3 regions of the Geodermatophilus sp. SYSU D00965 genome follow, and region 2 is predicted to be linked to each of the others. Evidence: riboswitches for the same ligand, from Rfam matches in the RefSeq annotation. Region 2 holds a riboswitch; each other region holds the start of a gene.

What was found. Region 2 has a riboswitch for S-adenosylmethionine ahead of thrC (threonine synthase). Riboswitches for the same ligand answer to the same signal wherever they lie in the genome.
Region 1: linked by a shared signal. The riboswitch ahead of ACI789_RS20330 (GNAT family N-acetyltransferase) and the one ahead of thrC (threonine synthase) in region 2 are both predicted to bind S-adenosylmethionine.
Region 3: linked by a shared signal. The riboswitch ahead of ACI789_RS20385 (aminotransferase class V-fold PLP-dependent enzyme) and the one ahead of thrC (threonine synthase) in region 2 are both predicted to bind S-adenosylmethionine.

Annotation. Positions count from the first base shown of each region.
Region 1 covers NZ_JBJGYQ010000024.1:66,119-69,383, forward strand. The annotation lists gene ACI789_RS20325 (FAD/NAD(P)-binding protein) at 1-1,268, opposite strand, end outside; SAM riboswitch class IV at 1,481-1,592, shown strand; gene ACI789_RS20330 (GNAT family N-acetyltransferase) at 1,883-2,416, shown strand; gene ACI789_RS20335 (amino acid ABC transporter permease) at 2,413-3,265, shown strand, end outside.
Region 2 covers NZ_JBJGYQ010000003.1:54,634-57,898, forward strand. The annotation lists gene thrC (threonine synthase) at 1-1,243, opposite strand, end outside; SAM riboswitch class I at 1,256-1,384, opposite strand; gene ACI789_RS03290 (HAD hydrolase family protein) at 1,444-2,265, shown strand; gene ACI789_RS03295 (ABC transporter permease) at 2,304-3,176, opposite strand; gene ACI789_RS03300 (alpha/beta fold hydrolase) at 3,173-3,265, opposite strand, start outside.
Region 3 covers NZ_JBJGYQ010000024.1:77,902-81,166, reverse strand. The annotation lists gene ACI789_RS20390 (LLM class flavin-dependent oxidoreductase) at 1-959, opposite strand, end outside; SAM riboswitch class IV at 1,189-1,302, shown strand; gene ACI789_RS20385 (aminotransferase class V-fold PLP-dependent enzyme) at 1,334-2,716, shown strand; gene ACI789_RS20380 (hypothetical protein) at 2,722-3,265, opposite strand, start outside.

The sequences.
Region 1 (3,265 bases), on a different contig from region 2:
CTGTGCGCCGGGTCCGCGGACCGGCGCAGGTCCGCCCGCACGTGCCGGCGCACCGCCTCCTGCAGGGCCTCGGGATCGGTGAAGTGCTGCCCGGCGAGGGGCCGGTCCAGCGCGGCGAGGTCGAACCGGTCGGCCGGGTCGGGCACCGCCCGCTCCACGAGCGCCCGCTCGGCGCGGGGAGCGGCCGCCGCGGCCCAGGCCTCGGCGAACTCCTCCCACGCCATCGCCGTCCGCTGCGGGTGGGCGCGGAACAACTCGGTGTAGTGCGCCCAGCCGAGCTCGCGCTCGATCAGCGGCGCGAGGTCGGTGCGCAGGTCCAGCAGCGCGGCGGGCCCGAAGGCGGCGTCGACGGCGGCCGGCGTGAAGAAGCGCAGCGGCACCGGCGGCCCGCCCCAGGGGTAGGCCAGCTTCGACCGGTACGGGACGCCGCGGCGCGAGCCGACGTGCAGCACCGGCTCCTGCCCCGAGGGCAGGTAGCGCAGCCGGCCGTCGTCCTCGCGCTCGAACCGCCCGCCGCGCCCGCTGGTGAGCAGCACCGCGAGGTCGACGAAGGCCAGGCCGGCGCCGCGGACCAGCACGTCCTCCCCCGGCGCGAGGGCGGAGAGGTCGAGGTCGGCGGTGTAGCCGGTGGGCAGGTAGGTCAGTCCGCGCCGGGCGGCGACCGCCGCGGTGGCCCGTTCCCCCCGGGTCGGCCGCGCGTCCAGGTGGCCCTGGGCGAGCAGGACGGCGTCGGCGGCGAGCACGGTGCCGTCGGCCAGCCGCACCCGCGCGCCGCCGGGGACGTCGGCCACGTCGACGGCGCGGGTCGCGTGCAGGTGGACGTCGAGCCACGGCGCGGCGTCGGCCACCACGGACTCCAGGACCCAGCCGAGGTAGGCGTTGACCAGCGGCCGGGAGGGGAAGGACGCCGGGCCGAGCCGGTGCGCCTCGCGGCCGACCGGGTCCTCCTCGGGGCGGGCACGGGCGACGTCGCGCAGCCACTCCCACAACGTCGTCCCCTGCCCCACCGGCCCGTCGACGACGACGGAGGGGTCGGGCAGCACGGTGACGTCGGCGACCAGGGAGTTCGCCCACAGCAGGTCCGGCTGCTCGGCGCGCCAGACCCGCCCACCGCCCGGGGGGAAGGGGTCGACGAGGTGGACCTGCAGCCGGGCGCCGGCCGACAGCTCGGGAGCGGAGGCGACGAGCCGCTCGAGGACGCCGATGCCGGTGGGGCCGGCACCCACGACGACGAGGGTGGGCAGGGAGGCGGGGTCGGGCAGGGACATGCGGGCGTGCTCCAGTGCCGAGGGGGGACGGGGGTCGGTCAGCCCTCCGGACACAGCGCGCTGCAGGTGCGGAGCAGGTCCACGTGCCGCCGCTGCGCCAGTTCCGGCCTGGTCACGTCGCCTCCCCTCCTGCCGTCGTTCCGCTGCCTGCAATGTCTACCAAACCGATCGGGTTTGACGTGATTGTTCCTCGGGATCTATCGTCCCGGCCAGGTCCTGAGTGCCAGTTCCAAGCCCCGGCTCGCTGGCCGGCAACCCTCCGCTGCGACGGGGTGCCCCGGGTGACGACCTGGCGGACGCACGTCGCGTCCGCAAGTCCGCAGCCCTCCGGGGCCTCGAACGAGGAGCGCCGACCGTGAGCACCGCGAGCACCCGGACCCTCTCCGCCGACCTGGTCGGCCGGCTGACGGTCGACCTGCTCCGCACCGACAGCGCGCTCTGTCGCTGACGCATTCCCTCCCCCGGCCGGCTCCGGCCGGTCCCCCGCGGCCCCGCCCGCTCCTGCCCACCGCACCCGCGCGGTGCCGGCGGCGTGCCCGCGCACCCCCACCCGCTCGTCCTCCTGGGAGCACCCGCATGTCCCCCACCCCCCTGCTCGGCGTCGAGCCGGCCCGGTGACCGCCGCACCCGGGCTCGCCGTCGTCGCGGTCCACCCCGACGACCCGCTGGCCGCACCGCTGTTCGCCGAGCTCCGGCACGAGTACGACAGCCGCTACGGCGACCTCTACGGCGGCGCCGCCGCCGAGCTCACCCGGTACCCGGCCGCGGAGTTCCTCCCCCCGGACGGTGAGCTGCTCCTGCTGCTGGAGGACGGCACCCCGGTCGCCGGCGGCGCCTACCGCCGGCACAGCGACCCCGGCACCGCCGAGGTGAAGCGGATGTGGACCGCCGCGGCGCACCGGCGTCGCGGCCTGGCCCGCCGGGTGCTGGCCGAGCTCGAGTCCCGCGCCGCCGCCCGCGGCTACACCCGCGTGTACCTGACCACCGGCCCGCGCCAGCCCGAGGCCAAGGCGCTCTACCTGGCCGCGGGGTGGACACCGCTGTTCGACCCCGCCGTCCCCCGCCCCACCGACCTGGCCACCCTCCGCACCCTGCCCCCCGGCCGGCTCGGGTACGCCTTCGAGAAGTCCCTGGGAGACCCCGCATGACCACGCTCGTGCCGCGGCCCACCGCGGAGACCGCCGCTCCTCCGCCGTCCGGGACGCCCTACGACCAGCTCACGGTGGTGCCCGCCCGGCACCCCGGTCGCTGGGTAGCGACCGCCGTCGTCGCCGTCCTGCTCGCGATGGTGGTCAACTCCCTGGTCACCAACCCGCGGTGGGAGTGGGACGTCGTCGCCGCCTACCTCACCGAGGAGTCGATCGTCCGGGGCGTCTGGACGACGATCCAGCTGACGCTGATCACCGCCGTCCTCGGCTTCGCCCTCGGCACCGTGCTGGCGCTCATGCGGCTGTCCCGCTCCCCGCTGCTGCAGGCGGTCAGCTGGGGCTACACCTGGGTGTTCCGCTCCGTGCCGCTGATCCTGCAGCTGCTGCTCTGGTACAACCTCGCCTACCTGTACCAGTCGCTGGACTTCGGCATCCCGTTCGGCCCGTCGTTCGGCAGCGTCGAGACGCTCTCGCTGATCGACAAGTTCGGCGCCGCGATCCTCGGGCTCGGCCTGCACCAGGCCGCCTACTCCGCCGAGATCGTCCGGGCCGGCATCCTCTCGGTCGACCAGGGCCAGCTGGAGGCGGCCGCGTCGCTGGGCATCCCGCGGCGCCGGCAGACCACCCGGATCGTGCTGCCGCAGGCGATGCGCTCGATCGTGCCGACGGCGGTCAACGAGGTGATCGGCCTGTTCAAGGGCACCTCGATCGTCTACGTGCTGGCCCTCGGCGAGCTGTTCTACACGGTGAGCGTCATCTACGGCCGCACGCAGCGGGTGCTGCCGATGCTCATCGTGGCGGCGGTCTGGTACGTCGTCCTGACCACGGTGGTCACCGTCGTCCAGTACC
Region 2 (3,265 bases):
GACCGACGACCGGCTCCAGCGGGTCGAGCGTCTTCAGCCCCTCGCCGGTGTTGAGGACGACGGTCTCCTTGGCCGGGTCGAGCCGGCCGTCCTCGACCAGCTGGCGCAGCACCGCCACGGTCACGCCGCCGGCGGTCTCGGCGAAGACGCCGGTGGTGCGCGCGAGGTCGCGGATGCCGCGCACGATCTGCTCGTCGTCCACCCGGCCCACCGAGCCGCCGGTGCGCCGGATGGCGTCGAGGGCGTAGGGGCCGTCGGCGGGGTTGCCGATGTTGAGCGACTTGGCGATGCCCGTGGGCTTCACCGGCTTGACGACGTCCCAGCCCTGCTCGAACGCGGTGGCGATCGGGTCGCAGCCGGCCGACTGCGCGCCGAAGATCGTCCACTCGGTGGCCTCGACGATCCCGGCCGCGGTGAGCTCGCGGAAGGCCTTGTCCACCTTGGTCAGCAGCGAGCCCGACGCCATCGGGATGACGACCTGGGCCGGGATCCGCCAGCCGAGCTGCTCGGCGATCTCGTAGCCCATCGTCTTGGAGCCCTCGGCGTAGTACGGCCGCACGTTCTGGTTGACGAACGCGGTGTCCTCGAACTCGTCGGTCTCGGCGAGTTCGCTGGTCAGCCGGTTGACGTCGTCGTAGGAGCCCTCGACGGCGACCAGCGTCTGCCCGTACACCGCTGACTGCACGACCTTGCCCGGCTCCAGGTCGGCCGGGATGAACACGAACGAGGGCAGGCCGACGCGGGCGGCGTGCGCGGCGACGGAGTTGGCCAGGTTGCCGGTCGAGGCGGCGGCGATCTTCTTGTAGCCGAGCCCCTTGGCAGCGGTGGCGGCGAGGCTGACCACCCGGTCCTTGAACGAGTGCGTCGGGTTGGCCGAGTCGTCCTTGACCCACAGCCCGCCGGTGAGCCCCAGCTCGGCGGCCAGCCGCTCGGCGCGGACCAGCGGGGTCAGACCCGGGTCCAGGGAGACGCGGTCGGCCGGGTCCTGGCCCACCGGCAGCAGCGCGACGTAGCGCCAGATGTTCTGCGGCCCGGCCTCGATCTGCTCCCGGGTGACGGCCTTGAGCAGGTCGTAGTCGTAGTCGACCTCGAGCGGGCCGAAGCACTCCGCGCAGGCGTGCTCGGCGATCAGGCCGAAGGTGGCGCCGCAGTTGCGGCAGACCAGGCCCTTCGCCGGGCACGGGGGGATCGGGCCGCCCGCGCTGGAGTCGGCCTGCTGGGAACCGGGAGCGGTCAGGGTCATGCGACGACTACCTCCTCATCTTCCCCGCGGCGGGCCGTCGAGCCGCGCGGGACGGAATTGGCACCTCTCGCTGCGCGGACGCACAGGCGGCGGTTGCCGGGGCTTCGTCGGGCCGTGTCCCTCTGCCCCTCTGGATGAGTGGAACGCCTGAGACTGTACCCACGTGTCCTGGGCCGCACCGGCCCGGCCAGGATGGCGGCGTGGCAGCGCGCATCGTCTACACCGACCTCGACGGCACGATGGTCGGCCCGCGGGGGTCGTTCTGGCACACCGAGCGCCGCGACCTGACCGCCGACCCGGCGACCGCGCTGCTGGACCTGCACCGGTCCGGCGCCGCGCTGGTCCTGGTCAGCGGCCGCACGTTCGAGCAGGTCGTCGAGGCGGCCCGCATCTTCGCGGCGGACGGCGCGATCGCCGAGCTCGGCTCGGTGGTCAGCTGGGACGGCGGCCGCGGGGTGCACCGGCTGGACGGCGAGCTGCCGGCCGAGTACGCCGGCCGGACCCCCATGGAGGTGATGGCCGAGCTGGGCGTCGTCGAGGACCTGCTCGCGCGCCACCCCGGGCGGCTGGAGTGGCACGCGCCCTGGCACGCCACGCACCAGGCCGACGCGCTGCTGCGGGGCCGGGTCGACGCACTGGCCGTGGACGCGTACCTCGCCGACGCCGGGCTGGGGTGGCTCACGCTCAAGGACAACGGCGCGATCCACACGACGTCGCGCATGACGCTGGACCCCGAGGCGCTGCCGCCCCAGGTGTACCACCTGATGCCGCGCGGGATCTCCAAGGGTGCGGCGATCGCCTGGGACCTCGAACGCCGGGGCCTCACGCCCGACGACGCCGTGGCGATCGGCGACAGCGCGAGCGACCTGGAGATGGCACCCGCGGTCGGCCGGCTGTGGATCACCGCGAACGGGGCCACGGTCGACGGCATGGCCGACCTGCTGGCCGCCGTCCCGAACGCGTCGGTCACCGAGGCCGCCATGGGCGAGGGCTGGGCCCAGGCCGTCCGCGCCTCGCTCTGACCCCTGGTGCCGGTTTCCGCGGAAACCGGCACCAGGGGTCAGGAGGTGACGTCGCGGCGGGAGAAGTGGCGGAAGGCCAGCGCGGTGAACACCGCCGCGTAGACCAGCGACTGGACGACGCCGCGGAACAGGTCCCCGGAGTCGACCGGGGTCTGCAGCAGGTCGGTCCAGGCGAACTCCTCGGCGGTCGGGAACCAGTCCCGGATCGACCCGAGCTGCTCGACCTGGTCGAGGATCGCGAAGACGAACATGGTGAACACCGCGCCGCCGACGGCCGCCAGCGGCGCGTCGGTGACGGTGGAGAACCAGAACGCCAGGGTGCCGACGACGAGCAGGTGGACGGCGAGGTAGCCGACCATCCCGGCCAGCCGGAGCAGCCCCTCCCCCTGCGGCAGGCTGACCCCGATCGGTGTCTGGATCGGCTCGAACCCGAAGGCGATGCCGCCGGCGACGATCCCGGTGAGGACCAGCACGACCATCGCGCCGAGCGACAGCACCAGGGCGGCGTACCACTTCTGCCGGAGCAGCCGCATCCGCGGCACGGGGGTGGCCAGCGTGTAGCGCAGCGAGCCCCACTGCGCCTCGGCCGCGACGGTGTCGCCGAAGAACAGCGCGTAGACCACGACGAGGAAGAAGCTCGTCGTCGCGAACAGCACGAACAGCGTGAAGTTCAGCCCGCTGGAGGTCGCGACGTCGACCAGGTTGAGCCGGCCGTTCTCCGCGGCCTCCTCGCTCGCCCCGAGCTGCAGCGCGGCGATCAGGATCAGCGGCAGCGCCACCATGAGCGCGAAGACGCCGATGGTCCGCCGCCGCTTGAACTGCCGGCGCAGCTCGACCGACAGCCTCAGCGTCCGCTCGGGCCGGTAGCCGGCGACCGCCCCGGTCGGCTGGACGTGCTCCGAGACGCTCACGACTCCCCCACCAGTGCCAGGAACGCGTCCTCCAGCCGGCGGCGCGGGGTGAACGCGTCCACCTCGACGCCCGCCTCGACCAGCGCCTG
Region 3 (3,265 bases), on a different contig from region 2:
GCCCGCGCCACCGTCTCCGGGGTGCCGACCAGCGCGTTGGAGTTGCCCGCGCCGCCGGTGGCCCGGGCCGTCGGCGTCCACAGCGCGCGGTCGAACCGCTCGCCGCGCTCGGCGATCTCCAGCAGTCGCTGGGAGCCGGTGTTCTCCGGGCCGGTGAGCGGGTGGCGCCGCGACAGCGGCTGCAGCCCCCCGCCGGTGCGGGCGGTGATCCGGTCGACGGTGCGGTACGCCTTCTCCCAGGCCAGTTCCTCGGTGGGGGCGATGATCGGCCGGAAGGCGACCTGGATGCGCGGCAGCGTGGTGCGCCCGGCGGCCCGTGCGGCGGCGTGCACCCGCTCGATCTGGGCGGCGGTCTCGGCCAGCGGCTCGCCCCACAGCGCGTAGACGTCGGCCTCGGCGCCCCCGGCGGCGTAGGCGGCCCCCGAGGAGCCGCCGAAGGAGACGTCGGGCCGGGGCTGCTGCACCGGGAAGGTGTCGCTGACGAAGTCGGCGAACCGGTAGTGCTCGCCGTCCCAGTCGAACGGCTCGCGCGAGGTCCAGGCCTTCTTGACGATCTGGATGTACTCGCGGGTGCGGCCGTATCGCTGGTCCTTGGTCAGGTAGTCGCCCTCGCGCTGCTGCTCGTGGTCGGTGCCGCCGGTGATGAAGTGCACGGTCAGCCGGCCGTCGCCGATCTGGTCGAGGGTGGCGAAGGTCTTCGCGGCGAAGGTCGGGTAGCTGACGTTGGGCCGGTGGGCCAGCAGCACCTGCAGCCGCTCGGTGTGGGAGAGCAGGTAGGCCGCGGCGGCCGAGGGCTCCGGAGCACCGGAGCCGTAGGCGAACAGCACGCGGTCCCAGCCCCAGTCCTCGTGCGCGCGGCCGAGTCGCAGGGTGAACTGCTTGTCGAAGCTCGGCCCGGAGCGCGGGGTGGTCTCGGATCCGTCGTTGGTGGCGGCGATGCCCAGGAACTCGATCGGCACGGGGGTCCTCGCAGGGATGAGCGGCCGCGCGGGACGGCGGCCGGAGGGGGAGCGGACGGGGGCGCCGTCAGCGACAGCGGGCCGACCAGACGCGGCCCAGGTCCACGTGCGCCCGACGGACCAGCCGCGGCGCGGCGGCGGTCGGGACGGGGAGGACGGGCACGGACATATCTCTACCATCCCGATCGGGTTTGACGACAATGCGGCCGGCGTGCCACGCTCCCGGGCAGGTCAAGAGCGCCAGCGACAAGCCCCGGCTCGCTGGCCGGCAACCCTTCCTCCGCGATGGGGTGCCCCGGGTGACGACCAGGTGGGTGCCGACCGGCTCCCGCAAGCGCGGACCCGAGGTGGGTCCCCGAACCGAGGAGGCCTGCGTGACCGGCGCCGTCCTGTCCCGTCCCGTCGTCGACGTCCCCGCGGCCCCGGAGCGGCCGCTGCTGCCGGTGGTCGGCGCGGGCACCGAGGTGCCGCTCGTGCCGTCCGGCAGGCTGCGCTACGCCGACCTCGACACCGCGGCGAGCACGCCGGCGCTGGTCGCCGTGGCCGACCGGGTGGCCGAGGCGCTGCCGCTGTACGCGAGCGTGCACCGGGGCGCGGGCTACCTGTCCCAGGTGTCGACGGCGCTCTACGAGTCGGCGCGGGACACGGTGGCCGCCTTCGTCGGCGCCCGGCCCGACGACGTCTGCGTGCTGACGCGGAACACCACCGACGCGCTGAACCTGCTCGCCGGCTGCGTGCCGGCCGGGGAGCGGGTGCTGGTGCTCGACTGCGAGCACCACGCCGACCTGCTGCCGTGGCAGCGCCGCGCGACCACGACCGTCCTGCCCACCGGCGCGACGGTTCCGGCGACCCTGCGGGCGCTGGCCGGCGAGCTCGCCGCGCGGCGGTACGCCCTGGTCGCGGTCACCGGAGCCTCCAACGTCACCGGGGAGGCGCTCCCGCTGGCCGACGTCCTCGAGCTCGCGCACGCGGCCGGCGCCCGGGTGGCCGTCGACGGCGCCCAGCTGGTGCCGCACCGCCGGTTCTCCCTGGCCGCCACCGGCGCCGACTACGTCGCGTTCTCGGGGCACAAGCTCTACGCCCCGTACGGAACCGGGGCGCTCGTGGGTCGCCGCGACTGGCTGGACGCCGCCCCCGCACACCTCGCCGGCGGGGGAGCGGTGCACGCGGTGACCGTGGAGGAGGCCACCTGGGCCGCGGCTCCGCACCGGCACGAGGGCGGCTCCCCGAACGTGCTGGGCGCGGTGGCGCTGGCGGCGGCGTGCGACGCCCTCGCCGCGCTGCCGGAGGAGGCGCTCGAGGCCCACGAGCGGGCGCTGCGGGCCCGGCTGGAGGCCGGCCTGGACGCGCTGCCCGGCGTGCGCCGGCTGCGGATCTGGCCCGACTCGGTCGCGCCCACGGGCGTGGTGGGCTTCACCGTCGAGGGCGCCGACCCCGGGCTGGTGGCGGCGGTCCTGTCGGCCGAGCACGGCGTCGGCGTCCGGGACGGCCGGTTCTGCGCCCACCCGCTGCTCGCCCGGCTCGGCGTGCCCGAGGGGGCGCTGCGGGCCAGCGTCGGCGTGCCCACCACGGCGGCCGACGTCGACCGGCTGCTCGACGGCCTGGCCGCGTTCCTCGCCGACGGTCCGGTGACCCACTACGTCGTCCGGGACGGCCGCTGGCAGCCGGCCGACGACCCGCGCCCGCTGCCCGGACCGGCCGGCGCCGACCTCCGGGCGGTCGCGCGCGGCGCCGGCTGCGGGCCGGCGGGGCGCTGACCGTGTCAGCCCGGCAGCAGCACCGTGCGCAGCTCGTGGGCGCCGTCGGCGCGGGTCGCCTCGTAGAACCAGCGGACGCCGCCGCCGGGGACGGCCACCGCGTCGGCGTAGCGCAGCCCGCCCGGCGGGTGCGGGCTCTGCAGCAGTGGGCCACCGGGGACGGCGGTGAAGCGGCCGTCCCCGTCGGTCACCGCGAGCCCGGTGCGCTCCTCCCAGTTCTCCTCCGCCGTGGCCCGTCCGTCGTAGAGCGCCCAGGTCCCCGCGCCGTCCAGGGCGACGGCGGTGAACCGCACGCCGCGGGCGTCCCAGCTGCCCGGCGTGCCGGCCAGGGCGGTGCCCTGCCAGGTCCAGGCGACGCCGTCGTCGCTGGTCGCGTGCTCGGTGGTCATGCGGTCGGTGGCCAGCGGGTCGTCGAGCGGGTGGACGCTGGCCCACAGGTGCCACCGCCGCCCGTCGTGCCGGACCACCGGGTCCTTGACCGCCTCGGCGTCGCTGCCCGGCAGCACCGTGCGCGGGGTCGCCGTCCCCAGGTCCTCGACGGTGCCGGCC